2 regions of the Pseudomonas sp. NUPR-001 genome follow, and region 2 is predicted to be linked to the other one. Evidence: predicted binding sites of a transcription regulator. Region 2 holds the regulator's gene; the other holds the start of a gene.
The links. The regulator sigma-54, encoded in region 2, starts transcription at its own class of promoters, with help from an activator protein. The targets are predictions, from matches to a motif close to ANTGGCATNNANNTTGCTNT.
Positions count from the first base shown of each region.

Region 1 (14,842 bases), 780 kb from region 2:
TTCAGGGCCGAGGCGTAGACGACTTTGAAGTCCAGCTGTTCGTCGGTAGCACCGAGGTTGTCGAACAGATCGAAGATCTGGTCCAGAACCCAGTCAGGACGTGCGCCCGGACGGTCAACCTTGTTGATGACCACGATTGGACGCAGGCCGGCTTCGAACGCCTTCTTGGTCACGAAACGGGTTTGCGGCATCGGGCCGTCTTGGGCGTCGACCAGCAGCAGTACCGAGTCAACCATCGACATTACACGCTCAACCTCGCCACCGAAGTCGGCGTGGCCGGGGGTGTCGACGATGTTGATGTGGTAGCCGTTCCAGTTGATGGCGGTGTTTTTCGCCAGAATGGTAATACCGCGCTCTTTTTCCTGGTCGTTGGAGTCCATGACGCGCTCGTCGTTGAGCTCGTTACGCTCCAGAGTGCCGGACTGACGCAGAAGTTTGTCAACCAGGGTGGTTTTACCATGGTCAACGTGGGCGATGATGGCGATGTTACGCAGATTTTCGATCACTTGTGTATCTCGATCAGAGGATTCGGGTTGCCACTATTTTAAGTGGCGAATATGAATGAACGGCGCTCAGACTGCCCGGCGGTCGGGAGGGCGATGGCGGATACTTCCGCCATACAGCCCCGGCGTCTTATGCCGGACGATAAACACGCACATTGGCATGTCCCTCGCTCAGCAGGTGGTGGGCATGCAGCCGACTCATCACGCCCTTGTCGCAATACAGCAGGTACTGGCGCGTTGGGTCCAGTTCCTTGAAGCGGCTGTTGATCGCATAGAACGGCATGACTTTGACTTCGATGCCATCCAGTTCCAGCGGTTCATCTTCCTGGGCATCCGGGTGACGGATGTCGATCACGACCTGACCGGCCAGTGCCTGGCCGACTTCTTCGACCTGGATGTCCTGGCTCAGCTCCTCGATCACATGGTCGATGGAGATCAGGCGGGCGCGCTCCAGAGCGCGCTCCAGCACGGCCATGTCGAATTGTTTCTCTTCGTGCTCGATGCGGTGGCGCTTGGCGTGGGTGGTCGGGTTCACCGAAATCACCCCGCAGTATTCAGGCATGTGCTTGGCGAAGTCAGCGGTACCAATTTCCACGGCCTGGTCGATGATGTCCTGCTTGTGGGTGGCCAGCAGCGGACGCAGTACCAGTTTATCGGTGGCCTGGTCGATGATCGACAGGTTCGGCAGGGTCTGGCTGGAAACCTGGGAAATCGCCTCGCCGGTGACCAGCGCGTCGATTTCCAGGCGGTCGGCCATGTGCGCCGCCGCGCGCAGCATCATGCGCTTGAGGGTCACGCCCATGTAACTGTTGTCGACCTTGCCGAGGATCTCGCCGACCACTTCCTCGAACGGCACGCTGATGAACAGCACGCGCTGGCTGCTGCCGTATTTCTTCCACAGGAAGTGGGCAACTTCCATCACCCCCAGCTCGTGGGCACGGCCACCGAGGTTGAAGAAGCAGAAGTGAGTCATCAGGCCGCGGCGCATCATCTGGTAGGCCGCCACGGTGGAGTCGAAACCACCGGACATCAGCACCAGGGTCTGCTCCAGGGCGCCCAGCGGGTAGCCGCCGATGCCTTTGTGCTGGCTGTGGATCACATACAGGCGCTGGTCGCGCACTTCGATGCGTACCTCGACTTCGGGGTTGCGCAGGTCGATACCGGCGGCGCCGCACTGCTGACGCAGCTGGCTGCCGACATAACGGTCGACATCCATCGAGGTGAAGGTGTGGTGACCGCCTCGCTTGCAGCGCACAGAGAAGCGCTTGCCGGCCAACAGGTGACCGAAGTGGGTCTTGCACTTGGCGACGATGTCGTCGAAGTCACCCAGCGGGTACTCTTCGACCTGCAGGAAGTGGGCGATACCCGGCATGCAGGTCAGGCGCTCGGTCATCTCGCGCAGGACTTTCTCGTCCTCGACGCGGGTAACCACCTCGAGATTGTCCCAGACACCATCGACCGCCAGCTCAGGATCGAGGTCCTTGAGCACGATACGAATGTTGCGGCCCAGTTGACGGATGAAGCGCTTGCGAACCGGGCGGCTCTTGATGGTGATCTCTGGAAAGACTTTTACGATTAGTTTCATGAAAAACAGCGCGCGAGGTGCCGACTAAAAAAGTGGGGCGCGGATTATAGCGGAAATTGCTCAAGGTTTAACCAATTAATCTACAGAAGGTTTCACGCGCACTCATTTGGTGCGCTACGCACCAAAAGCGCCTCTTAAGAGTGCAGAAAACCACCGGCATTTCAGCCAAACCGCCCGTTAATGCATGAGAATCGGGCAAAACATCCAAACCGGGGCACTGGCATGCAATTTGCTCCCTTGTGAGGCAGGTTGCCTTGGCCGACTATTCGCGCCCGGCATCACCCAAATTAAAGGGCTGCACAGGCAAGCTCTACCCCACCCGGAGGACACTATGTCGAAGTCGGTTCAACTCATCAAAGATCATGACGTTAAATGGATTGATCTGCGCTTCACGGACACCAAAGGCACCCAGCACCACGTGACCATGCCAGCTCGCGATGCGCTGGAAGACGACTTCTTCGAAGTCGGCAAAATGTTCGACGGTTCCTCCATTGCTGGCTGGAAAGGCATCGAAGCCTCCGACATGATCCTCATGCCGGTCGACGACACCGCCGTACTGGACCCGTTCACCGAAGAGCCGACCCTGATCCTGGTCTGCGACATCATCGAACCTTCGAGCATGCAAGGCTACGACCGCGACCCACGTGCGATCGCCAAGCGCGCTGAAGAGCACCTGAAAGCCACCATGATCGGTGACACCGTGTTCGCCGGTCCAGAGCCTGAGTTCTTCATCTTCGACGAAGTGAAGTTCAAGTCCGACATCTCCGGCTCGATGTTCAAAATCTTCTCCGAGCAAGGCTCGTGGATGTCCGACCAGGACGTAGAAGGCGGCAACCGCGGCCACCGTCCAGGCGTTAAAGGTGGCTACTTCCCAGTTCCGCCGTTCGACCACGACCACGAAATCCGTACTGCCATGTGCAACGCACTGGAAGAAATGGGTCAGACCGTCGAAGTTCACCACCACGAAGTGGCAACTGCCGGCCAGAACGAAATCGGCGTCAAGTTCAACACCCTGGTGAAGAAAGCTGACGAAGTTCAGACCCTGAAGTACGTCGTGCACAACGTTGCCGATGTCTACGGCCGTACCGCTACCTTCATGCCTAAGCCACTGTACGGCGACAACGGCTCGGGTATGCACGTGCACATGTCGATCTGGAAAGATGGCAAGAACACCTTCGCTGGCGAAGGCTATGCCGGTCTGTCCGACACCGCCCTGTACTTCATCGGCGGTATCATCAAGCACGGTAAGGCTCTGAACGGTTTCACCAACCCTTCGACCAACTCCTACAAGCGTCTGGTACCAGGCTTCGAAGCCCCGGTCATGCTGGCCTACTCGGCCCGTAACCGTTCCGCTTCGATCCGTATTCCTTACGTGTCGAGCCCTAAAGCCCGCCGTATCGAAGCACGCTTCCCGGATCCGGCTGCCAACCCATACCTGGCCTTCGCTGCACTGCTGATGGCCGGCCTGGACGGTATCCAGAACAAGATCCACCCAGGCGACGCTGCCGACAAGAACCTGTACGACCTGCCGCCTGAAGAGGCGAAAGAGATCCCACAGGTTTGCGGCAGCCTGAAAGAAGCCCTGGAAGAGCTGGACAAAGGCCGTGCGTTCCTGACCAAGGGCGGCGTGTTCTCCGACGACTTCATCGATGCCTACATCGCCCTGAAGAGCGAAGAAGAAATCAAAGTCCGCACCTTCGTACACCCACTGGAATATGAGCTGTACTACAGCTGCTAATTCAGTGACGCCTGCGCAAGCGGCGTGACGCTACAAAAAGAGGCCTCCTTCGGGAGGCCTTCTTTTTTTCTGACAAAGGTATGCGAAGCAGCCGACAGGTAAAAAGATTGAGCCACGGCACACTCAGCGCTCCCTTTTCTGAAGGCCTTATCATGCGTACTTTCTTGCCTGTCTTACTGTTTACACCCCTGCTGCTCACCGGCTGCACCTCAACACCCTCCCCTGACAGCGAATTGCAGCGGTTGCTCAACAGCGTTGATCAACGCCTGGACATCGCCCAGGCCGTGGCCCTGAACAAATGGGACTCGGGCCAGCCCGTACAAGACCTTAGTCGCGAAGTGCAGATCATCACTAACGTTCAGGCTCAGGCGGTGCGTTTCGGCGTTGACCCACGGCGGGCGGCAATATTTTTCGGCGACCAGATTGAAGCCAACAAACTGCTCCAGTACAGCGCGCTGTCGAAGTGGCACGCCGTAGGCAGTGCACCCGGCACGCACCGCGTCGATCTGGCCATGCACTTGCGCCCGCAACTGGACCGCCTGCAGCGCAGCCTGCTCAGCGAGCTTGCAGCGTTCGATCGCAATCGTCCCGAAGATTGCCAGCGCACGGTGGCTCAGGCCATTGGCCAACGGGCAAACGACCCACAACGCGCCTTGGCCCTGGTTCGCGCCACCGCTCACCTGTGCGCCGTGCAGTAATCTTTCCTCTATGCTCTATATTGGTGCACGAAACAGCGTGCACTTGAGCGATTCAGCCCATTTTGGTTCAAGCACACTGCCGTTTTAGGGCTTTATAGCCATATTTAGCGCAAATACAGGTCTTTATCCGGCAGATCCGCTTCTTTTCGGAGCCTTGGTTTGTTTTTTGCATTTTCTTGTTACCAGCAGACAACCAGCGCCCACGACCCTGGCCCAGCCGGAGTCGTCATGAGCCAAAAGAGGTCACAGACACCCCATGACCATCAGCGATGCCCTGCACCGACTGCTACTGGACAACCTGACCACCGCTACCATCCTGCTCAATGCCGAATTGCGCCTTGAGTACATGAACCCGGCAGCGGAAATGCTCCTGGCCATCAGCGGCCAGCGTAGCCATGGGCAATTCATCAGTGAGTTGTTCACCGAGTCACCTGAAGCGCTCAACTCCTTGCGCCAGGCGGTGGAACACGCCCACCCGTTCACCAAGCGCGAAGCTCAGCTGACCTCGCTGACCGGGCAAACCCAAACCGTCGACTATGCGGTAACGCCGATCCTCAACGCCGGACGGACTTTGCTGCTGCTTGAGGTTCACCCGCGCGACCGGCTGCTGCGCATCACCAAAGAAGAAGCCCAGCTGTCCAAGCAGGAAACCACCAAACTGCTGGTACGCGGCCTGGCCCACGAGATCAAGAATCCACTGGGTGGTATTCGCGGGGCGGCGCAGTTGCTGTCGCGGGAACTCCCCGAGGAAAGCCTCAAGGATTACACCAACGTGATCATTGAAGAGGCTGATCGCCTGCGCAACCTGGTCGATCGTATGCTCGGTTCGAACAAACTGCCGTCACTGGCGATGACCAACATCCATGAAGTGCTCGAGCGGGTCTGCAGCCTGGTCGAAGCCGAAAGCCAGGGCGGCATCACTCTGGTGCGTGACTACGACCCAAGCCTGCCCGATGTGCTGATCGACCGCGAACAGATGATTCAGGCGGTGCTCAACATCGTGCGCAACGCCATGCAGGCCATCAGTGGCCAAAACGAGCTGCGCCTGGGGCGTATCAGCCTGCGCACTCGGGCCATGCGTCAGTTCACCATTGGCCATACCCGCCATCGCCTGGTGGCCAAGGTCGAGATCATCGACAACGGCCCGGGCATTCCCGCCGAACTTCAGGAAACCATCTTCTACCCCATGGTCAGCGGCCGCCCGGACGGTACCGGGCTGGGCCTGGCCATTACCCAGAACATCATCAGCCAGCACCAGGGCCTGATCGAATGTGACAGCCATCCTGGCCACACCACCTTCTCGATCTTTCTGCCGCTGGAACAAGGAGCCTCCGCCTCATGAGCCGTAGTGAAACCGTCTGGATCGTCGACGATGATCGCTCCATCCGCTGGGTTCTGGAAAAAGCCTTGCAGCAGGAAGGCATGACCACACAAAGTTTCGACAGCGCCGACGGCGTCATGAGCCGACTGGCTCGGCAGCAGCCGGACGTGATCATTTCCGATATCCGCATGCCGGGTGCCAGTGGCCTGGACCTGCTGGCGCAGATTCGTGAGCACCACCCACGCCTGCCGGTCATCATCATGACCGCGCACTCAGACCTCGACAGCGCGGTGGCGTCCTATCAGGGCGGCGCGTTCGAATACCTGCCGAAACCGTTCGACGTTGATGAAGCGGTATCGCTGGTCAAGCGTGCCAACCAGCACGCCCAGGAGCAGCAAGGCCTGGACACCGCACCGAGCCTGACCCGCACCCCGGAAATCATCGGCGAAGCGCCGGCGATGCAGGAGGTGTTTCGCGCCATCGGTCGCCTGAGCCACTCCAACATCACCGTGCTGATCAACGGTGAGTCCGGAACCGGTAAAGAACTGGTCGCCCACGCCCTGCACCGTCACAGCCCACGGGCCGCCTCACCGTTCATCGCCCTGAACATGGCGGCGATCCCCAAGGACCTGATGGAGTCCGAGCTGTTCGGCCACGAAAAAGGTGCCTTCACCGGCGCGGCCAACCTGCGCCGCGGGCGCTTCGAGCAAGCCGATGGCGGCACCCTGTTCCTCGACGAAATCGGCGATATGCCCGCCGACACCCAGACACGCCTGTTGCGGGTATTGGCTGATGGCGAGTTCTACCGGGTGGGTGGTCATGTGCCGGTCAAGGTCGACGTGCGCATCATTGCCGCAACCCACCAGAACCTGGAAACCCTGGTGCAGGCCGGCAAGTTTCGCGAAGACTTGTTCCACCGCCTGAACGTCATCCGCATCCACATTCCACGCCTGGCCGACCGTCGTGAAGACATCCCGACACTGGCGCGCCACTTCCTCGGCCGCGCCGCTCAGGAGCTGGCGGTCGAGCCTAAACTGCTCAAAGCCGAGACGGAGGAGTTCATGCGCAACTTGCCGTGGCCGGGCAACGTGCGTCAGCTGGAAAACACCTGCCGCTGGATCACCGTCATGGCCTCGGGCCGGGAAGTGCATATTGGTGACCTGCCGCCCGAGCTGCTCAACCTGCCGCAAGACAGCGCGCCCGTCACCAATTGGGAACAGGCGTTGCGTCAATGGGCTGACCAGGCGCTGAGCCGCGGCCAGTCGAGCCTGCTTGATAGCGCCGTGCCGAGCTTTGAACGGATCATGATCGAAACCGCCCTCAAGCACACCGCCGGGCGTCGTCGGGATGCGGCGGTATTGCTTGGCTGGGGGCGTAATACCCTGACGCGCAAAATCAAAGAACTGGGCATGAAAGTCGACGGTGGTGAAGAAGACGGCGACGACGAGGCCTGATTTTTTACCGATATCGCGGGGCAAGCCCGCTCCTACAGAAGACCTGTAGGAGCGGGCTTGCCCCGCGATGCTTTTTGCACCGAACCTGTGCCCCGCGCACCACCGCAAAGCACAAATCCCCCGCAAAACCCCACGCTAGACCCTTAAACCCCCTATTTCACTGGCTGCCACAAAACTGGCACACACTCTGCAATAGAATCAGTACTTCCAGTTTTGGGGGCCTTGGTACAGGCAGGCCGGGGATTCCCCTCTTTTATTCGTGCAGACGTACCTGCACACGCCAACGCCCTTCATCCTCTGCACCGGCCCAGTTGCCGTGCAGAGGACGGGCCGCCACCAGCGTCACAAGCAACCCACCATCACTTTTCTGCACCCGCCAGCTGACCGGCTTGCCCTGTTGCTGCAACTGGCCACGCGCAGCCTTGCCTTCTGCATCGAACAGCAACGCCAGGGTGCCATCGACCTCTTCGCCATGCAGCTTGGGCTCTTCGTTGAACCATAGGTCCAACCCGCCCTCCACCACCTGCACCTGTTCCAACACCCGCGGTTCAGGCGCGGTCAGGCGCCCGATCATCAGGCCCACCAACATGCCGAAGATTGCCAATGAAAACAGCACCCGTGGCCATTGTTGCGAACGGATGTCCGGTTCAGGAGTAGAATGCTCGCCATCTTTATGCTCGGAGCCGTGCATGTTTCACGTCATCCTCTTCCAACCAGAAATTCCACCGAATACTGGCAACATTATACGGCTGTGCGCCAACAGCGGCTGCGACTTGCACCTGATCGAACCCATCGGCTTCGAGCTGGACGACAAACGCTTGCGCCGCGCCGGGCTCGACTACCACGAGTACGCCAGTCTCAAGCGCCATGCCGACCTGGCAAGCTGCCTGGAAAGCCTTGGGCAACCACGGCTGTTCGCCTTTACCACCAAGGGCTCGCACCCCTATCACGAGACCAGTTACCAGCCGGGTGACGCCTTTCTGTTCGGCCCGGAAAGCCGTGGCCTGCCCGCCGAGGTGCTCGACAGTCTGGCACCCGAGCAGCGCCTGCGCCTGCCGATGCGTCCGGGTTGCCGCAGTCTGAACCTGTCCAATACCGTGGCGGTGACGGTGTACGAAGCCTGGCGCCAGCAAGGGTTTGCCTGATGTTGATCGCGGGGCAAGCCCGCTCCCACAGGTTGAACCTAATCCCTGTGGGAGCGGGCTTGCCCCGCGATAGAGCCCCATGAAAAAAGCGCCCATCGGGGCGCTTTTTTCAGTTCCTCACACTGCTTATTGCAGCGAAGGTGCTTCACCTGCTTCCTGCATGCGCTGCATTTCTTGCGCGTACAGGGCATCGAAGTTGACCGGCGAAAGCATCAGCGCCGGGAACGAGCCACGGGTCACCAGGCTGTCCAGCGCTTCGCGCGCGTACGGGAACAGGATGTTCGGGCAGAACGCACCCAGGGTGTGGCTCATCGAAGCCGCATCGAGGTTCTTGATCAGGAAGATACCGGCCTGCTGAACTTCAGCAATGAACGCCACTTCGTCGCCGTTCTTCACGGTAACCGACAGGGTCAGTACGACTTCGTGGAAATCGCCTTCCAGGCCTTTCTGCTTGGTGTTCAGGTCCAGGGCAACGCTCGGTTCCCACTGCTGACGGAAGATCGCCGGGCTTTTCGGCGCTTCGAACGACAGGTCGCGCACATAGATGCGCTGCATGGAGAACTGTGGTGCGCTTTCGTCGGCTGCAGCAGCGTCGTTGTTCTGTTGGTCAGTCATGACAGATCCTTCTTTGCAGGGTCTTTAATAAGGGTTCTGGTTCAAGCCTTGAGCAGGCCGTCGAGTTTACCGGCGCGCTCAAGGGCATACAGGTCGTCGCAACCGCCGACGTGGGTGCTACCAATCCAGATCTGCGGCACCGAAGTACGGCCGGCCTTCTGGCTCATCTCGGCGCGCACTTGCGGCTTGCCATCGACCTTGATTTCCTCGAATGCCACGCCTTTGCTCTGCAGCAGGTGCTTGGCGCGTGAGCAATAAGGGCAGTAGTCACTGGAATAGACGATGACGTCGCTCATTTCACTTCACCAACGGCAGGTTATCGGCTTTCCAGCTCGACACGCCACCCGACAGTTTGGCAGCGGTGAAACCAGCCTTGAGCAGTTCACGGGCCGTGGTGCCAGCGTGCTGGCCCATGGCATCGACCACGATCAGGGTCTTGTTGGCTTTATGCTTTTCCAGCTCGCCGATACGGGCAGCGAACTTGTCCTGCGGAATGTTCACGGCGCCGACGATGTGGCCAGCGGCATAGTCCTTGGCCGAACGGATGTCGATAACCAGGCCTTTTTCGCTGTTGACCAGAGCGGTCAGCTCGCCGGTGCTCAGGCTGCGTCCGCCTTTGCGCGCTTCGGTAACGATCAGCAGCACCAGCAGAACGACGAAGGTACCAACCAGCAGGTAGTGGTTTGTTGCGAATTCAATCAGGTGAGCAACCATCGGAGGGTGTTCCAGGCCATTAAAAATGTCGGCCAGTATACACAGCCCCCAAGGTCGGCCAAAGCCCGCCCGACCGGCTTGTCGCCAGTAATTCTCATCCAGGCGCTACTGTCCGTCGGCCAGCGCCCGCTGGTGAACAAGGTTAATTCGTCATTCATGGCCAATTTGCCCTAAAATGCGTGTCTTTATCATCTGAACAACCGTGAGTTCTATTGATGACGAGCACGCCCAAGCCTTTGGTCCTGATCATCCTGGATGGTTTCGGTCACAGCGAAAGCCACGAATACAACGCCATCTACTCGGCCAACACGCCGGTTTACGATCGTCTGCGCGCCACCCGGCCGCATGGCTTGATCTCCGGCTCCGGCATGGACGTCGGTTTGCCTGACGGGCAGATGGGTAATTCCGAGGTCGGCCACATGAACCTCGGTGCCGGTCGCGTGGTGTACCAGGACTTCACCCGCGTCACCAAAGCCATCAAAGACGGTGAATTCTTCGACAACGCCGTGCTCTGCGGTGCCGTCGACAAAGCCGTGGGTGCTGGCAAGGCTGTGCATATCCTTGGTCTGCTCTCCGATGGCGGCGTGCACAGCCACCAGGACCACCTGATTGCCATGGCTGAACTGGCAGCACAGCGCGGCGCCGAAAAGATTTACCTGCACGCCTTCCTCGACGGTCGCGACACACCGCCGAAAAGCGCGCAATCGTCCATCGAACTGCTCGACGCCACCTTTGCCAAGCTGGGCAAAGGCCGCATCGCCAGCCTGATCGGCCGCTACTACGCCATGGACCGCGACAACCGCTGGGACCGCGTATCGACGGCCTACAACCTGATCGTCGACAGCGTTGCCGACTACACCGCCGACAGCGCCCTGGCCGGCCTTGAAGCCGCCTACGCTCGCGACGAAAGCGACGAGTTCGTCAAAGCCACGCGCATCGGTGAGGCGGTCAAGGTCGAAGACGGCGACGCCGTGATCTTCATGAACTTCCGCGCTGACCGCGCGCGCGAACTGTCGCGGGTGTTTGTCGAAGCCGACTTCAATGAGTTCCCCCGTGCCCGCCTGCCGAAACTGGCGGCCTACATCGGCCTGACCCAGTACTCGGCAAAAATTCCGGCACCGGCCGCTTTTGCCCCCGGCAGCCTGAATAACGTGCTTGGCGAATACCTGGCGAAGAACGGCAAGACCCAGCTGCGTATCGCCGAAACCGAGAAGTACGCCCACGTCACCTTCTTCTTCTCCGGCGGTCGCGAAGAACCGTTCGAAGGCGAAGAACGCATCCTGATTCCGTCGCCAAAGGTTGCCACCTACGATCTGCAACCGGAAATGAGCGCACCGGAAGTCACCGACCGTATCGTCGAGGCCATTGAGCAGCAGCGCTACGACGTGATCGTGGTCAACTACGCCAACGGCGACATGGTCGGCCACAGCGGCGTGTTTGAAGCGGCAGTGAAAGCGGTCGAAGCCCTGGACCTGTGTGTTGGCCGCATTGTCGATGCCCTCGACAAAGTCGGCGGCGAAGCGCTGATCACTGCCGACCACGGCAACGTCGAGCAGATGGAAGACGCCTGCACCGGCCAGGCGCACACCGCTCACACCACTGAGCCGGTGCCGTTCATCTATGTTGGCAAGCGCGACCTGAGCGTGCGCGAAGGCGGCGTGCTGGCCGACGTGGCACCGACCATGCTCAAGCTGCTGGGCCTGGAAAAGCCGGCGGAAATGACCGGCACCTCGATTCTCGTCTGAAGGCTCAAGCCGCAAGTGATGAGCGTTAAGCGGCAAGAAGCAGCGTGTTTGCACGCCCTTCCTGCCGCTTGAACCTTAAAAGTTATCGCTAAAGCCGACCAATGCCTCAATGCATATGCCTTGAGGCGTTTTTTTTGGCGTCTATGGCGGGCATACTAGGCCAGTCTCTATCCCTGGTGTCGCCCACTCCATGTTTCGCGCCCTGATCCTACTCGCCCTGTCTTGCCTGCTCAGTCCGGCGTTTGCCGATGAGCGCGCGCAAACCCAGCAGCAACTCGACGCTACGCGTCAGGACATTGCCGAGCTGAAAAAAATGCTCGGTCAGTTGCAGCAGGAAAAATCCGGTGTGCAGAAAGACCTGCGCAGCACTGAAACCGATATCGGTAAGCTGGAAAAGCAGGTGGAGGCCCTGCAGCAGGAACTAAAAAAGACCGAGGGCGAGCTGGAGCGCCTTGATCACGAGAAAAAAAAACTCCAGAGCGCCCGCGTTGAACAACAACGCCTGATTGCCATCCAGGCCCGTTCGGCCTACCAGAACGGCCGTGAGGAATACCTCAAGCTGCTGCTCAACCAGCAGAACCCGGAAAAATTCGCCCGCACCCTGACCTATTACGATTACCTGAGTCAGGCGCGCATGACGCAACTGCGTAACTTCAATGAGACGCTGCGCCAGCTGGCCAACGTCGAGCAAGACATCAGCCTGCAACAGGCGCAGTTGCTGGCTCAACAAGGCAACCTCGACGCCCAGCGCCAGGAACTGGAAAAAGTCCGTGTCGAGCGCCAACAGGTGCTGGCCAAGCTGAACAACGACGTCAAAGCCCGCGACCAGAAGCTCCAGGCCCGTGAACAAGACCAGGCCGACCTGACCAAGGTCCTCAAGACCATCGAGGAAACCCTGGCCCGCCAGGCACGTGAAGCCGAGGAAGCTCGGAAAAAAGCCCTGCTCGCAGCCCAGGAAGCGGAAAAACAGCGCCAGCGCGAAGCCCTGGCCGCCAGCAGTAGCAGCACCCCGAGCAAACCCAAGTCGATGCCCGGCCCGCTGGTTTCCAGCAACGGCGAAACCTTCGGTGGCGCTTTTTCTTCGGCGCGGGGAAAACTTCCATGGCCAGTTAATGGTCGATTACTCGCCCGCTTTGGTGAAACCCGGGGTGACGATTCACGGGCAAAGTGGGATGGTGTGATGATCAGTGCCTCACCCGGCAGCCAGGTACGCGCCGTACACGGTGGCCGAGTAGTGTTCGCCGACTGGTTGCGTGGCGCTGGACTTCTGGTCATTCTCGACCATGGTAATGGTTACCTGAGCCTCTACGGCCATAACCAGAGCCTGCTCAAGAGCGCCGGAGACGTCGTCAAGGCCGGTGAGGCGATTTCCACCGTCGGCAACAGTGGCGGCCAGGACAACTCAGGGCTGTACTTCGCCATCCGCCAGCAAGGTCGCCCCAGCGACCCCGCACAATGGTGCCGTGCCCAGGGATAGGTACCACCCCCTATTTGACGGCCTAGCGTGACATCGCGCTGTGCCGAGGCTCCAGCCGGAGCGCTACCAGGATCAGGAGTTCGTTCGACATGCTGCATTTGCCTCGCCTCACCTCACTGGCCCTGACCATCGCCGTGGTCCTCGGTGCGCCTCTGGCCCATGCGGCCGAGCCGACCAAGCCGACCACTGTGCCGGCCACGACGGTATCGGCGGCGGCCAAGGCGCCGTTGCCACTGGAGGAGCTGCGCACCTTCGCCGAGGTCATGGACCGGATCAAGGCAGCCTATGTCGAACCCGTCGACGACAAGACCCTGCTGGAAAACGCCATCAAGGGCATGCTCAGTAACCTCGACCCGCACTCGGCCTACCTTGGCCCGGAAGACTTCCAGGAGCTGCAGGAAAGCACCAGCGGCGAGTTTGGCGGTTTGGGCATCGAAGTCGGCATGGAAGACGGTTTCGTCAAAGTCGTATCGCCGATCGACGACACGCCAGCCTCGCGCGCCGGCATCGAAGCCGGTGACCTGATCGTCAAGATCAACGGCCAGCCGACCCGTGGCCAGACCATGACCGAAGCCGTCGACAAGATGCGCGGCAAGATCGGCGAGAAAATCACCCTGACCCTGGTCCGTGATGGCGGCACTCCATTCGACGTCACCCTTGCCCGTGCAGTCATTCAGGTCAAGAGCGTCAAGAGCCAGCTGCTCGAAGATGGTTACGGTTACATCCGCATCACCCAGTTCCAGGTCAAGACCGGCGAAGAAGTCGGCAAGGCGCTGGCCAAACTGCGTAAAGACAACGGCAAGAAGCTGCGCGGCCTGGTCCTGGACCTGCGCAACAACCCCGGCGGCGTTTTGCAATCTGCAGTAGAAGTGGCTGACCACTTCCTGACCAAAGGCCTGATCGTCTACACCAAAGGCCGTATCGCCAACTCCGAGCTGCGCTTCTCGGCCGACCCTGCCGACGCCAGCGAGGGCGTGCCGCTGGTGGTGCTGATCAACGGTGGCAGTGCTTCGGCGTCGGAAATTGTCGCCGGTGCCCTGCAAGATCAGAAGCGTGGCGTGCTGATGGGTACCGACAGCTTCGGTAAAGGCTCGGTGCAAACCGTTCTGCCGCTGAACAACGATCGCGCCCTTAAGCTCACCACCGCGCTGTACTACACCCCGAACGGCCGCTCGATCCAGGCCCAGGGCATCATCCCCGACATCGAAGTGCGCCAGGCCAAGCTGACCGCCGAAGCCGACAGCGAGAACTTCAAGGAAGCCGACTTGCAGGGCCACCTGGGCAACGGCAACGGTGGTGCCGACCGTCCAACCGGCAGCACCAAGCGCAAAGAGCGTCCGCAAGACAACGACTTCCAGCTCAGCCAGGCCCTGAGCCTGCTCAAAGGCCTGAGCATCACCCACAGTAAGTGACAGCCTGCATGCGTTACCTGCTGGTCTTGCTGTACCTGTTGAGCGGCGCCGTGATCGCGGCGCCTGCTCAACCGGGCAAGGCTTATATGAGCATCATCATCGACGACCTCGGCCAGAGCACGGCCCGGGACAGCCGCACCTTGGCCCTGCCCGGCCCGGTCACCCTGGCGATCATGCCCGATACCCCGCACGCGACCGAATTCGCCCGCCAGGCTCACAAGGCAGGTAAAACGGTGATCCTGCACATGCCCATGGACCCTGCCACTGGCCCCTATGCCTGGCACCCCGGCACCACCATGCCAGCGCTGGCGCAGCGCCTGGACGCCGCCCTGGCCAAAGTGCCGTACGCTGCGGGGATCAACAACCACATGGGCAGCCGCATGACCTCGCAACCTGAGCCCATGGCCTGGTTGATGGGCGAACTGCAACGCCGCC
Region 1 covers NZ_CP197353.1:5,654,285-5,669,126, forward strand. The annotation lists gene typA (translational GTPase TypA) at 1-506, opposite strand, end outside; gene thiI (tRNA uracil 4-sulfurtransferase ThiI) at 634-2,088, opposite strand; gene glnA (type I glutamate--ammonia ligase) at 2,420-3,826, shown strand; gene ACP6KB_RS25985 (chorismate mutase) at 3,979-4,524, shown strand; gene glnL (nitrogen regulation protein NR(II)) at 4,781-5,866, shown strand; gene ntrC (nitrogen regulation protein NR(I)) at 5,863-7,299, shown strand; gene ACP6KB_RS26000 (hypothetical protein) at 7,553-7,990, opposite strand; gene trmL (tRNA (uridine(34)/cytosine(34)/5-carboxymethylaminomethyluridine(34)-2'-O)-methyltransferase TrmL) at 7,989-8,444, shown strand; gene secB (protein-export chaperone SecB) at 8,571-9,059, opposite strand; gene grxC (glutaredoxin 3) at 9,101-9,355, opposite strand; gene ACP6KB_RS26020 (rhodanese-like domain-containing protein) at 9,357-9,773, opposite strand; gene gpmI (2,3-bisphosphoglycerate-independent phosphoglycerate mutase) at 9,989-11,518, shown strand; gene ACP6KB_RS26030 (murein hydrolase activator EnvC family protein) at 11,709-12,995, shown strand; gene ACP6KB_RS26035 (S41 family peptidase) at 13,085-14,407, shown strand; gene ACP6KB_RS26040 (divergent polysaccharide deacetylase family protein) at 14,416-14,842, shown strand, end outside.
Region 1: glnA (type I glutamate--ammonia ligase) is a predicted target of sigma-54. The motif match lies at 2,305-2,324, and genes of this name have one in related genera.

Region 2 (14,842 bases):
TGTTTTGCATGTTCGCCCAGAACGAGCCTTCATAAACGCCCAGCCAGTCCACCGCCACCCACGAGCCACCCCAGATACCGACCACGCTGAAAATCAGCGCCAGCAACGGCAGCGAGATGAAACCGGCCCACAGGCGCGGCGCAACGATGTATTTAAGTGGATCGACACCGATCATTTCCAGGCTGGACAACTGCTCGGTGGACTTCATGTTGCCGATCTCGGCGGTCAATGCCGAACCGGCACGCCCGGCGAACAACAAGGCGGTAACCACCGGCCCCAGCTCACGCAGCAAGGTCAGCGCAACCATCTGCCCGACGGCCTGTTCCGAGCCGTACTTGGTCAGGATGCTGAACCCTTGCAGGGCCAGCACCATACCGATGAACACCCCGGAAACGACGATGATCGCCAGCGACAACACACCGACGGAGTACAGCTGCTTGACCAGCAATTGAAAGCCGCCACCGGTCCCGCTGCGCCCGACCAGCGAGTGCAACAGGAACAGGAACGAACGGCCGAGCACGGCCAGCACGTCAATGGCCGAGCGGCCGAAGCGACGAATGCGTTCGAGTAAGGATTTTCTGCGCATCAACGCTTCCCCAGAAGATCGGCGCGGTAATCCGGCGCAGGAAAGTGAAAGGGCACCGGGCCATCCGGGTCGCCTTTCATGAATTGGCGAATGCGCGGGTTATCGGAGCCCATCAACTCGTCCGGCGTGCCCTGCCCCAGCACCTGACCATCGCCGACCACATAAATGTAGTCAGCAATACTGGCGGTCTCGGCCAGGTCGTGAGACACCACGATGCTGGTAATGCCCAAGGCATCGTTGAGCAGGCGGATCAGGCGCACCAACACGCCCATGGCGATCGGGTCCTGGCCAACGAAGGGCTCGTCGTACATGAGGATCTGTGGGTCCAGGGCAATGGCCCGGGCCAGCGCTACGCGGCGCTTCATGCCACCGGACAATTCGTCTGGCATCAGCTCGATGGCACCGCGCAAGCCCACGGCCTGCAGCTTCATCAAGACGATGTCACGGATCATTTCATCGGACAGCTGGGTATGCACCCGCAGCGGGAACGCGACGTTCTCGAACACATCCAGGTCGGTGAACAGCGCACCGCTCTGGAACAGCACGCCCATCTGCTTGCGTGCATCGAACAGGTCGCTGCGCGACAGCGCAGGCAGATTTTGCCCGGCCACCCAGACTTCACCGCTGGACGGGCGCAACTGTGCGCCCATCAGACGCAACAGTGTGGTCTTGCCGCACCCGGAAGGTCCCATGATGCCGGTGACCTTGCCGCGGGGAATGCGAATATCGACATTATTGAAGATACTGCGCGAACCGCGCTTGAAGGTCACACCCTTCAGCTCGACCGCGTAGGCGTTATCAACGCTCATCTAGACTCCTTGCAATGCAGCCTTCTCACTCAGACGCGCGCCCCCTTCATGGAGACACGCACGCCCTGAGCGGGCCGAACAGGCGGCGAACTATACCATCGCTGATAGCAGCGCCCCAAGGCCAGCGCAGTGCTTGTTCAGGCTGGGTTAAGGTTGCTCGGCGACTGTATGACAATCACAAGGTGAGGGATTTGCGCATTACCGCTATAATCGCCGCCTTTTCATCAGGCAATCCGATTTTCGACATGAGCCAATCCAGCGACCTGATCCAATCCGCGCAGCGCACCATTCGTTTCGAACTTGAAGCGGTTGAGGGCTTGCTTGCCCACATCGACGCCGATTTCGTCAAGGCGTGCGAGCTGATCCTGGCCAGTAAAGGCCGGGTCGTGGTGGTCGGCATGGGCAAGTCCGGGCATATCGGCAACAAGATCGCCGCGACGCTGGCCAGCACCGGTACACCGGCCTTCTTCGTTCACCCGGCCGAAGCCAGCCATGGCGACATGGGCATGATCACCCGCGACGACGTCATTCTTGCCCTGTCCAACTCCGGGTCGACCAACGAGATCGTTACCCTGCTGCCGCTGATCAAACGCCTCGGCATCCAGCTGATCAGCCTGACCGGCAACCCTGACTCGCCGCTGGCCAAAGCCGCCGAGGTCAACCTTGATGCGCGCGTCGCCCAGGAAGCCTGCCCATTGAATCTGGCACCGACCTCCTCGACCACTGCTGCGCTGGTACTGGGCGACGCCCTGGCGATTGCCCTGCTCGAAGCACGCGGCTTCACCGCTGAAGACTTCGCCTTCTCGCACCCGGGCGGCGCCTTGGGCCGCCGCCTGCTGCTGAAGGTCGAGAACGTCATGCACGCTGGCGATGAACTGCCTCAGGTGCAACGCGGCACCCTGCTCAAAGACGCACTACTTGAAATGTCCCGCAAAGGTTTGGGCATGACGGTTGTGGTCGAAGCCGACGGACGGCTGGCCGGGATCTTCACTGACGGCGACTTGCGCCGCAGCCTGGACCGCAATATCGACGTGCACAGCACCCTGATCGAAGCGGTCATGACCGTGCATGGCAAAACCGCCCGCGCCGAAATGCTTGCCGCCGAAGCCCTGAAAATCATGGAAGACCACAAGATCAGCGCACTGGTGGTCATCGACAAGGACGAGCGCCCGGTTGGCGCCCTGAACATGCACGACCTGTTGCGTGCGGGAGTGATGTAAATGAGCCACGACCTGCTCCAGCGCGGCAAGGCCATCAAACTGGCTGTGTTCGACGTGGATGGCGTACTGACTGATGGCCGCCTGTACTTCCTCGAAGACGGCAGCGAATTCAAGACCTTCAACACCCTCGACGGCCAGGGCATCAAGATGCTCATGGCCTCGGGCGTAACCACGGCAATCATCAGTGGGCGCAAGACCCCGGTGGTCGAGCGCCGCGCCAAGAACCTCGGCATCCCCCACCTGTATCAGGGCCGTGAAGATAAATTGGTGGTATTGGACGAGCTTCTCGGCCAACTCAACCTAAGCTATGAACAGGTTGCCTATCTGGGCGACGACCTGCCAGACCTGCCGGTGATCCGCCGCGTTGGCCTGGGCATGGCCGTGGCCAACGCTGCAGCCTTTGTCCGCGAGCACGCCCACGGGATCACCCAGGCCCGTGGCGGTGAAGGCGCCGCCCGCGAATTCTGCGAGTTGATCCTGCAAGCCCAGGGCAATCTCGACGCGGCCAACGCCAATTACCTGTAGAGCGACACATGTTCAGTAAAAAAATCCGCACCATTGCGCTGTTCAGTGTGATTACCGCCTTGCTGGTGGCAGTCGGCTACTGGAACATCGGCCCTGAAAGCTTTCTCGACAAGCCGGTAGCCCGTGTCGACGAAAAGGCCATCGACTATTACGCCACCAACGCCCACAGCGTGCAGTTTTTGCCTGACGGCAAAATGCAGTACGAAATGACCGCCGACAAAGTGGAGCATTTGATGGTCAGCGAGGTCACCCTGCTGACCAAGCCCGACCTGCAAATGTACCGTGGCACCACCTACCCTTGGCATGTGCAAAGCGAGAAAGGTGAGGTCAACCCTGACGGCTCAGAAGTGGAACTGATCGATTCTGTGCGGGTTGCCCGCACCGACGAAAAAAACCGCACCATGATCATTACCACCAGCCGGATGACGGTGTTCCCGCAGAAGCAATATGCGCAAACCGAGCAAGCCGTTAGAATCGACGGCGCCGACGGCGTAACTACGGGCAACGGAATGAAAGCGTATTTGAAAGACGGCAGGATGGACCTGCTGTCCAACGTAAGAGGACAGTATGAGGCTCGTTAAAACCCTCCCCTTTTTGCTCAGCCTGAGCGCAGCACTGGGAAGCGCGAGCGCCTGGGCCCTGCCGAACGACCGCGACCAGCCTATCCGCATTCAGGCTGACAACGCGCACCTGGATGACAAGAAAGGGGTTGCCACCTACACCGGCGACGTCATCATCACCCAGGGTTCGATGATGATCAAAGGCAACACCGTAACCATCACTCGCGCCGAATCCGGCGACATCGACGTGGTGACCTCGGTGGGCAACCTGGCCTACTTCGAGCAGCAACAGAGCGCTGCCAAGCCAGACAAGATGCAAGGCTATGCCGTTACCATCCAGTACCAGGCGCAAAAAGACCTGGTGGTGCTGACCGACCGCGCCAAAGTGGTCAATGAAGGCAATACCACCGAAGGCGAGAAGATCGTCTACAACACCAAGTCCCAGGTAGCGACTGCCGGTCGTGGCGGTAACGTCACCACCCCACGTCAGCGTATCGACATGGTGATCCAGCCGAAGAAGAAGGCCGAGTAAATGGCGACCCTCAAAGCCCAGCACCTGGCCAAGAGCTACAAGAGCCGACAAGTGGTCCGCGATGTCAGCATGTCGATCGACAGCGGCCAGATCGTCGGCCTGCTCGGCCCTAACGGCGCCGGCAAAACCACCTGCTTCTACATGATCGTCGGCCTGGTTCAGGCCGATCAGGGCCGCGTCCTGATCGACGACCTGGATGTCAGCCACCAGCCCATGCACGGCCGCGCCCGTGCTGGCATCGGCTACCTGCCTCAGGAAGCGTCGATCTTTCGCAAGCTGTCGGTTGCCGACAACATCATGGCGATCCTCGAAACCCGCAAAGATCTCGATACCGCCGGGCGTCGCAAGGAGCTGGAAAGCCTGCTGCAGGAATTCCACATCAGCCACATTCGCGACAACCTCGGCATGAGCCTTTCCGGCGGCGAACGTCGCCGCGTGGAGATCGCCCGCGCCCTGGCCACTGCGCCGAAGTTCATCCTGCTCGACGAACCCTTTGCCGGTGTCGACCCGATTTCGGTTGGCGACATCAAGCAGATCATCCACCACCTCAAGGCCAAGGGCATCGGTGTACTGATCACCGACCACAACGTCCGCGAGACGCTGGATATCTGCGAAACCGCTTACATCGTCAACGATGGTCAGCTGATTGCCGAAGGCGATGCAGAAACCATCCTGGCCAACGACCTGGTCAAAGAGGTGTATCTGGGCCACGAGTTCCGCTTGTAAGTTCGAAGCGACACAGCGCTTGCCTTGGGTGGCTGGCCCGGTGAAAACCGGCTTAATTGTTACAGCACCCTAGGCAAACGCTCCAATTTCAGGCATATAACTTGCTTAAAATTGGCGCTTCGGTGCCCTAGTAGTGGATGGCGCATGTGCGCCGGCGACAAAGGTGTTAAGCCCCTGCCATGAAACCATCGCTCGTCCTAAGAATGGGCCAGCAACTGACGATGACCCCGCAGTTGCAACAGGCCATCCGCTTACTCCAGCTGTCTACCCTGGACCTCCAGCAGGAAATCCAGGAAGCGCTGGAATCCAACCCGATGCTCGAACGTCAGGAAGACGGCGACGACTTCGACAACAGCGACCCGATGGCCGACAACGCCGAGAACAAGCCTGTTGCCGAAGTTCAGGACACCAGCTTCCAGGAAACCACGCAAACCGTGGACAACCTGGAAGACGGCGAATGGAGCGAGCGCATTCCCAACGAGCTACCGGTCGACACCGCCTGGGAAGATATCTACCAGACCAGCGCCAGCAGCCTGCCCAGCAACGACGATGACGAGTGGGACTTCACCACCCGTACTTCGGCGGGCGAGAGTCTGCAAAGCCACCTGCTCTGGCAGTTGAACCTGGCGCCGATGTCCGACACTGACCGGCTGATTGCCGTCACCCTGATCGACTGCATCAACAACCAGGGCTACCTCGACGAAACCCTCGAGGAAATCTGCGAGTCGTTCGACCCCGAACTGGATATCGAGCTCGATGAAGTTGAAGCGGTGTTGCACCGCATTCAGCAATTCGAGCCTGCCGGCGTCGCCGCCCGCAACCTCAGCGAATGCCTGCTGCTGCAACTGCGCCAACTGCCCGCCAGCACCCCGTGGATGGCCGAGGCACAGCGCCTGGTACGTGACTACATCGACTTGCTCGGCAGCCGCGACTACAGCCAGCTGATGCGCCGCATGAAGCTCAAGGAAGACGAGCTGCGCCAGGTCATCGAACTGGTTCAGAGCCTCAACCCACGCCCCGGCTCGCAGATCGAATCCAGTGAAGCTGAGTACGTGGTGCCCGATGTCATCGTGCGCAAAGACAGCGAGCGCTGGGTGGTCGAGCTCAACCAGGAAGCCGTGCCACGCTTGCGGGTCAACCCGCAGTACGCCGGCTTCGTCCGCCGCGCCGACACCAGCGCCGACAACACCTTCATGCGCAACCAGTTGCAGGAAGCCCGCTGGTTCATCAAGAGCCTGCAAAGCCGCAACGAAACCCTGATGAAGGTCGCCACCCAGATCGTCGAGCACCAACGCGGGTTCCTCGACCATGGCGACGAAGCCATGAAGCCGCTGGTGCTGCACGACATCGCTGAAGCGGTGGGCATGCACGAGTCGACCATTTCCCGGGTCACCACCCAGAAATACATGCATACCCCGCGCGGAATTTACGAGCTGAAGTACTTTTTCTCCAGCCACGTGAGCACCTCCGAAGGCGGTGAATGCTCGTCTACAGCGATCCGCGCGATCATCAAAAAACTGGTTGCTGCGGAAAATCAGAAAAAGCCATTGAGTGACAGCAAGATCGCTGGTTTACTGGAGGCACAAGGTATCCAGGTAGCCCGTCGCACCGTCGCCAAGTACCGCGAGTCCCTCGGCATCGCACCGTCGAGTGAACGCAAGCGACTGATGTAGCCCCTGAGATAACCACCGCAGTTCAGTGGCAGGCGCAACACCTGCCTCTTATGCACGGGCAACAAAGGAGAAGCTGTATGCAAGTCAATATCAGTGGACAGCATGTAGAAGTCACCCAACCGCTGCGCGAGTACGTCGAACAGAAACTGAAGCGGCTGGAAGGACACTTTGACAAGATCACCAACGTAACGGTGATCATGAAGGTCGAGAAACTGCAGCAGAAAATTGAAGCGACGCTGTTTATTCCCGGCGGCGAAGTGGTTGCAAATGCCGAACACTCAGACATGTATGCAGCGATCGACGCCTTGACCGACAAGCTCGACCGCCAACTGAAAAAACACAAGGAAAAACAGCAAAGCCTGCTGCAAGGTGCAGCGGCCCGCTGATCCCCCTCATCCATGATCCGACTTGAAACCATCCTGACCCCCGGCCGTTCCCTGGTGAACGTGCCGGGTGGCAGTAAAAAGCGCGTACTCCAGGAAATCGCCACGCTGATCAACCGGGAAGCCCCGGACCTGGAGATGCAAGACGTTTTTGAAAGCCTGGTTGCCCGGGAGAAACTCGGGTCGACTGGTTTTGGTAATGGCATTGCCATTCCACATTGCCGCCTCAAAGGCTGCTCATCCCCCATCAGCGCCCTGATGCACCTGGATGCACCGATCGACTTCGACGCCATCGATGGCGCCCCGGTCGATTTGCTGTTTGTCCTGCTGGTTCCAGAAGCGGCCACCGATGCGCACCTTGAGCTTTTGCGCCAAATTGCCAGCATGCTTGACCAAAAGGTCGTGCGTGACCGGCTGCGTGCCGCCGATAGCAGTGAAGCCCTGTACCAGGTTGTACTGGACGCACAAAACGGGCTTTAAACTATGCGCCTAATTATCGTCAGTGGCCGATCCGGCTCCGGCAAGAGCACCGCCCTCGCAGTTCTGGAGGACAACGGTTACTACTGCATCGATAACTTGCCGGCAGGGCTGCTTCCGCAATTGGCGGAAAATGCCCTGATCAACACCGAGCTGATGCAGCCCAAAGTGGCGGTATCGATCGATGCCCGCAACCTGCCCAGCCACCTGACACGCTTCCCCGAGCTGCTTGAAGATGCACGCAGTCGGCATATCCAGTGCGATGTACTGTACCTGGACGCCGATGAAGACACCCTGCTCAAGCGTTTTTCCGAAACCCGCAGACGTCACCCACTGACCAACGCCAATCGCTCGCTGGCCGAAGCGATCCGGGTCGAGAGTGACTTGTTGGGGCCGATTGCCGACCTTGCCGACCTGAAAATCGACACCACCAACCTGAACCTGTATCAGTTGCGTGACTCGATCAAACTGCGTCTGCTGAACCAGCCGGAGCCCGGTACTGCGTTTCTGGTCGAGTCGTTCGGCTTCAAGCGCGGCATGCCGGTCGATGCCGACCTGGTGTTCGATGTGCGCTGCCTGCCCAACCCGTATTGGAAACCGGAGCTGCGTGAGCATTCCGGCCTGGAGCAGCCAGTGATCGAGTACCTGGCCGCCCAGCCCGATGTCGAGGAAATGTTCCAGGACATCTCCAGTTACCTGCTCAAGTGGTTGCCGCGCTTCGCCGCCAGTAACCGCGCGTATGTCACCATTGCCATTGGCTGTACCGGTGGTCACCACCGTTCGGTGTACCTCACCGAGCGCCTGGGCCAGTTGCTGCAGCAATCTCTGAAGAACGTCCAGGTTCGCCACCGCGACCTCTAGCCCACAGGACCACCGCCGCGATGCCCGCTCGTGAAATCACCATCATCAACAAGCTGGGGCTGCACGCCCGGGCTGCGGCAAAGTTTGTCGGCGTGGCCGGACGCTTCCCCTGTGCAGTGCGTATCGGTCGTGCGCCAGAAAAAATGATCGACGGCAAGAGCATCATGGCGGTGATGATGCTCGCCGCCGGTAAAGGCACCCAGGTGCACCTGCACACTGAGGGTGAAGAAGAAGACGCAGCACTCGATGCGCTGGTCGAACTGATCAACAACTACTTTGACGAGGGCGAGTAACCGCCCTCGCTTCGCCTCACGCCATCGCCGTATCCATCACCATCATCAAACAGAAGCCAATGCACAGCCCCAGGCTCGCCAGGCGATGATGGCCATTGCTGCGTGATTCAGGAATGATTTCCTGAGTCACCACCAGCAACATCGCGCCCGCCGCACAGGCTAGCCCTAACGGCAGCAACAACTCGGCCACCGTCACCAGCCAGGCGCAGATCACTGCCGCCAACGGCTCGACCAACCCGGACGCCGCACCAATGGCAAACGCCTTGAAGCGCGCCATCCCGGCCCCAGCCAGCACCAGCGCAATGACCAGGCCTTCGGGTACATCCTGCAAGGCGATGCCCATCGCCAGGCTATCGGCATCCGGCATGCCACCGCCCGCCGACACGCCAATGGCCATGCCTTCGGGAATGTTGTGGGCAATGATGGCGATCACGAACACCCAGATCCGTGCAGCGATCACCGGCTGCTGCGTACTGCCCACCAAGGCCTCAGGTGAGGCGCCGGATACTTTTAGATCGACCAGGTAAAGGCAGAAGGCGCCAAGCAGCAGACCGAAACTGATCAGTCCCCCAGCGCCCCATTTCCCCAGGCCAATTGCGGCGGCAGCATCCAGCCCCGGAATGATCAGGGAAAATGCAGTGGCCGCCAGCATTACCCCGGCACCAAAACCTAGCAAGGTATCGGCCAAGGCTACCGGCATGCTCCGGATCACCAGCACCGGCACCGCGCCCAATGCCGTTCCCAGCGCGCACAAGGCACCGCCTTCAAGCGCACGCATCATCCGCGGCTCAAGGTCTAGCCAGGCAAACCCTTTTGCCACCAGCAAGGCACAGCCGACCAGTAGCAACAAGGTCCCCAGCGCCAGGCGAAACAGGCGCACACTACCAATGGACATCACATCCGAGCGCATACCGGTTCGACTCACACGAGGGCGGCGGTGTAGCGACGCTCTACTTCGGACCAGTCGATCACGTTGTAGAAGGCGCTGATGTATTCAGGACGGCGGTTCTGGTACAGCAGGTAGTAAGCGTGTTCCCACACGTCCAGCCCCAGAATCGGCGTGTTGCCGTTCATCAACGGGCTGTCCTGGTTGCCACTGCTTTCCACCACCAGTTTCTTCTCCGGGGTAACGCTGAGCCAGGCCCAGCCGCTGCCGAAGCGGGTGAGTGCAGCCTTGGTAAACGCCTCCTTGAAGGCATCGAAGCCACCCAATTGCTCATCAATCGCCTTGGCGACCGAGCCTTGGGGCTCACCACCGCCCTGAGGCGACATGACCGTCCAGAACAGCGAATGGTTGGCATGGCCGCCACCCTGGTTGATCACTGCGGCCTGCAGGTTCTGCGGCAGTTGTTTGACTGCGGCCACCAGTTGCTCGACCGGCCATTTTTCCCATTCGGTGCCCTCAAGCGCTGCATTGAGGTTATTGATGTAGGTCTGGTGGTGCTTGCTGTGGTGAATCTGCATGGTCTGGGTGTCGATGTGCGGTTCCAGCGCATTGTAGGCGTAAGGCAATGCAGGCAAGGTATGAGGCATTATCAGTGGATTCCGTAATGATGAGCTGAAGACCCTGCGCGTTCCTGACCGGCGATAACCACCGGCTGAGGGCCATGGCGATGGAGCAGGCGCTCAGTACGCGGGTACTGGCCGTACTCACTGATGAAATTCAGTAATTCGGTGTAGGTCTTGCTGCTGTGGCGCAGCGCCGCTTCGCGCAGCGCTGGCGCCAGCCGAGGGTCCTGCATGGCTTGCAACAACCGCTGGTGGATGGCGCAGAGGTACTCTGCGCTCTCCTGCGGCTGGTTCAAACGCAAGTGCAGGTCGGCCAGGTTGTGATGTGCAATCACACACACCGCCACCGCTTCGTCGGCGTCATGCCAGCGCTCGAACAACACCTGGGCCAAGGCCAGGGCCTGGAGATACAACTCGCGGGCATCGACCAGTTCGCCTTGATCGAACAGGCGATTGGCAATTTCGGTGGTGCGTTTCCAGTGCTGCATGACAAACCTCCAGTGCGGTATCAGATACCGCCAGCCGTGAGCTTTTCCGGGTCGAGCAGCACTTCCAGCTGGCTGCGTGGCAGATCGGTGTGCTCCAGGGCCACCTCAATGATCGGACGCCCCTGCTTGTAGGCGGTCTTGGCGATCTCCGCAGCTTTCTGGTAGCCGATGATCGGGTTCAGGGCGGTGACCAGGATCGGGTTACGCGCCAAGGCTTCTTTCAGCTTGGGCTCGTTGACCTTGAAGCTGGCAATCGCTTTGTCGGCGAGCAGGCGGCTGACATTGGCCATCAACTCGATGCTGCTGAGCAGGTTCTGGGCAATGATCGGTAGCATCACATTGAGCTCGAAGTTGCCCGACTGCCCGGCCACGGCGATGGTGGCGTCGTTGCCGATAACCTGAGCGGCGACCATGGCGGTGGCTTCCGGAATCACCGGGTTGACCTTGCCAGGCATGATCGACGAACCGGGCTGCAAGCCTTCCAATTCAATCTCTCCCAGGCCTGCCAGCGGTCCGGAGTTCATCCAGCGCAGGTCGTTGGCGATCTTCATCAGCGCTACCGCCGTGGTTTTCAGCTGACCCGACAGGGCAACCGCAGTGTCCTGCGAGCCGATCAGGGCGAACAGGTTCTGCCCCGGGGTGAACGGCACCTTGGTCAGCGCAGAGAGCTGCTGGCTGAATCGTCCGGCAAACTCAGGATGAGCGTTGATACCGGTACCCACGGCAGTGCCGCCCTGGGCCAGTGCCTGCAGCGCCGGCAAAGTCGACTCCAGGTGCGCGATGGCGCCCCTGATTTGCGCCGCCCAGCCGCCGAGCACCTGGCTCATGCGCACCGGCATGGCATCCATCAAGTGGGTACGGCCGGTCTTGATGAAGGGGTGAACCTCTACCGCCTTGCGCTCGATGACCTGCACCAGGTGCTTGAGCGCTGGCAGCAGCTGCTCATGCAACGCCAGCGCCGCACTCACGTGGATCGTGGTGGGGATAATGTCGTTGCTGCTTTGCCCACAGTTGACGTGATCGTTCGGGTTGACCGTGTCGCCGAGGATCCGGCTGGCCAGGGTGGCGATGACTTCGTTGGCGTTCATGTTCGAACTGGTGCCCGAACCGGTCTGGTAGATGTCCACCGGGAAGTGCTGGATGAAGTCACCGGCCAGCAATTGTTCAACCGCCTTGACGATGGCAGTGCCCTGCCCTTCGTCCAGTTGCTGCAGTTCGATGTTGGCTTTGGCCGCAGCGGCCTTGGCCAGCAGCAGCGCCCGAATGAACTGGGTTGGCATACGCTGCTGGCTGATCGGGAAGTTGTTCACCGCGCGCTGGGTTTGAGCGCCATACAGGGCCTCGGCCGGCACCTGCAGTTCACCCATGCTGTCACGCTCGATACGGGTATTACTCATCATCAAGTCCTTGCATCAGTTCAGCGAAAGAAATGGAAGGCAGCAGCGTGCAGTTGGCCAATTGCAGGGCAAATGGCTGCCAACGCTGGCCGTGCTCACCACCGTCGAGCTTGCGTAGCTGCAACAGTGGCTTCCAGGCCTGGTCCAGGCACAGGCAGCGCCAATGCCAAGGCAGCATTTGGTCGCAAGCGGTGTCCAGAAGCAGGCGGAATGAAGTCAGGGCGACGGTCCAGGCAGAGGTATCGGTGCAACACACCAGATAACGACCTTCGGCCAGGTAGTGATCGATCAAGCGCGGCTCGTCCGGCTCCATCGCGCAACGGATGCGGCGGCTGAGCCAGCGCCAGTTTTCGAGGTAGGGCAATTCGTGAAGGACGGATTTCATGAACATCATCGCCTAGATAATGATATTCATTATTAATTGATAATCAGAATCAGTTCAAGGATGCAAAAGCAGAAAAACAAAAAGCCCGACACAAGGCCGGGCTTCTCTGATGTTGCCTGTAGGTGGGGGCTAATTGCTGTAGGAGCGGGCTTGCCCCGCGATAGCGGTCTGTCAGCCCCATCGCCTCGCGGGGCAAGCCCGCTCCCACAGGTGGAGCAAGACAGTTGCTCCCACAGAGGATCTAGCTGCCAGCCACGGTCATGCGTTCGATCAGTACCGAGCCAGTATGGATGTTGCTACGGGTTTCCAGATCATTACCGATCGCGACAATTTGCTGGAACATGTCTTTCATATTGCCGGCAATCGTGACTTCCTGAACGGCAAACTGAATCTCGCCGTTCTCCACCCAGTAACCCGCCGCGCCGCGTGAATAGTCACCGGTGACCATGTTCAATCCATGCCCCATCAGTTCGGTCACCAGCAGCCCACGCCCCATGCGCCGAATCAGCGCTGCCTGATCTTCAACGCCATGGGTGACGAACAGGTTGTGCACACCACCGGCGTTGGCGGTGCTCGGCAGGCCGAGTTTACGTCCGGAATAAGTACCCAGCACGTAGGAGACCAGCTCACCTTTCTCGACGAACGGTTTGGCGTAGGTCGCCAGGCCATCGCCGTCGAACGCCGAACTGCCCAGGGCACGCATCAAGTGTGGCCGCTCATCCAGGGTCAGCCAGCTGGGGAACAGGCGCTGGCCCATGGCGCCATCGAGGAACGATGACTTGCGGTACAGGTTGCCGCCAGAAATCGCCGACAGGAAACTGCCAAACAAGCCCCCAGCCAGCTCGGCGGAGAACAACACCGGCACCTCGCAGGTCGGTACCGGACGCGCACCCAGGCGGCTGGCAGCCCGCTGCGCTGCGCGCTGGCCAATGCTGCGTGGATCGGCCAGCAATTCACCCTGGCGATTGACGTCATACCAGTAGTCCCGCTGCATCTGCCCGTCGGCTTCGGCAATCATCACGCAGCTCAGGCTGTGGCGGGTCGAGGCATAGCCACCGATAAAACCGTTGCTGTTGCCATACACACGGCAACCCTGGTGGGTATTGAGCGTGGTGCCGTCGGCATTTTTGATCCGCGCATCGGTATCGAATGCGGCCGCTTCGCAGGCCAGCGCTTTCTCAATAGCCTGCTCCGGGGTGATGTCCCAATTGTGATACAGGTCGAAGTCCGGCAGATCACGCGCCATCAAGGCTGGATCGGCAAGGCCGGCGCAATCGTCCTCGGAGGTGTGCTTGGCAATCGCCAATGCCGCCGCGACCGTTTCGCGAATCGCCTCGCTGCCGCTGGCCGAAGTGCTGGCCGAGCCTTTGCGCTGGCCGACGTACAGGGTGATGCCAAAACCCTGGTCACGGTTGAACTCCACGGTTTCCACTTCACGCTGACGCACCGAAGTCGACAACCCCTGCTCCAGCGACACCGCCACTTCACAGGCGCTGGCCCCCTGGCGCTTGGCTTCGGCAATGATCTGCTCAACCTGCTCCTGCAACGCTGGCAGGGCCTGTGGACCTACGCTCTGGACTGAACTCATGGTTTTCTCCACTCAAATTCTGCGTTCGGCACGGGTCAATCTACGACCGGGCCGGACAAGCGGCCCCCGACTGGTTATCATGGCGGCGATTCTCAGCGGACTGCCCCCATGGTTGATTCTTACGACACCGCCTTCGAAGGCGAAAAAAGCAAAACCCAGATCAAGCGCGAAATGCAGGCGTTGGTCGAGATGGGCGAGCGCCTTACCACGCTCAAGCCCGACACCCTGGCCAAACTGCCTCTGACCGACGAGCTGCGCGCGGCCCTCGAAGAGCACAAGCGGCACACGGCGAACGAGGCTAAACGCCGTCATCGCTCGTTCATCGGCAAGCTGATGCGCGACCAGGACATCGACGCGATCAATGCACTGCTTGAGCAACTCGATGCCTCCTCTCGCCAGTACAACGAGCGCTTCCACGGCCTTGAACGCTGGCGCGACCGGCTGATCGACGGCACCGATGAAGTCCTGGAGAAGTTCGTCCAGGAATACCCGGAAGCCGACCGCCAGCAACTGCGCTCGTTGATCCGCCAGGCCCAGCATGAGCTGAAAACCAACAAGCCGCCTAGCGCCAGCCGCAAGATCTTCAAGTACATTCGCACCCTGGACGAGGTTCAACGCGGCCTGCGTTGAGCCCCGCGACCGGGCAGGCGCCCTGCCCGCCCGGTTTCATCCTCATGCGCCCGTGCCACCCACGGTAATCGCATCGATCTTCAGGGTTGGCTGGCCAACGCCAACCGGCACCGACTGACCATCCTTGCCACACGTCCCCACACCACTGTCCAGCGACAGGTCGTTGCCGACCATCGACACCCGGCTCATGGCTTCGGGAC
Region 2 covers NZ_CP197353.1:4,872,751-4,887,592, forward strand. The annotation lists gene mlaE (lipid asymmetry maintenance ABC transporter permease subunit MlaE) at 1-586, opposite strand, end outside; gene ACP6KB_RS22310 (ATP-binding cassette domain-containing protein) at 586-1,395, opposite strand; gene ACP6KB_RS22315 (KpsF/GutQ family sugar-phosphate isomerase) at 1,641-2,615, shown strand; gene ACP6KB_RS22320 (KdsC family phosphatase) at 2,616-3,140, shown strand; gene lptC (LPS export ABC transporter periplasmic protein LptC) at 3,149-3,721, shown strand; gene lptA (lipopolysaccharide transport periplasmic protein LptA) at 3,708-4,232, shown strand; gene lptB (LPS export ABC transporter ATP-binding protein) at 4,233-4,958, shown strand; gene ACP6KB_RS22340 (RNA polymerase factor sigma-54) at 5,138-6,631, shown strand; gene hpf (ribosome hibernation-promoting factor, HPF/YfiA family) at 6,709-7,017, shown strand; gene ptsN (PTS IIA-like nitrogen regulatory protein PtsN) at 7,030-7,494, shown strand; gene rapZ (RNase adapter RapZ) at 7,498-8,352, shown strand; gene ACP6KB_RS22360 (HPr family phosphocarrier protein) at 8,373-8,645, shown strand; gene ACP6KB_RS22365 (ZIP family metal transporter) at 8,662-9,555, opposite strand; gene ACP6KB_RS22370 (superoxide dismutase) at 9,567-10,178, opposite strand; gene ACP6KB_RS22375 (hypothetical protein) at 10,181-10,642, opposite strand; gene fumC (class II fumarate hydratase FumC) at 10,663-12,039, opposite strand; gene ACP6KB_RS22385 (FagA protein) at 12,032-12,433, opposite strand; gene pmbA (metalloprotease PmbA) at 12,666-14,012, opposite strand; gene yjgA (ribosome biogenesis factor YjgA) at 14,121-14,642, shown strand; gene tldD (metalloprotease TldD) at 14,685-14,842, opposite strand, start outside.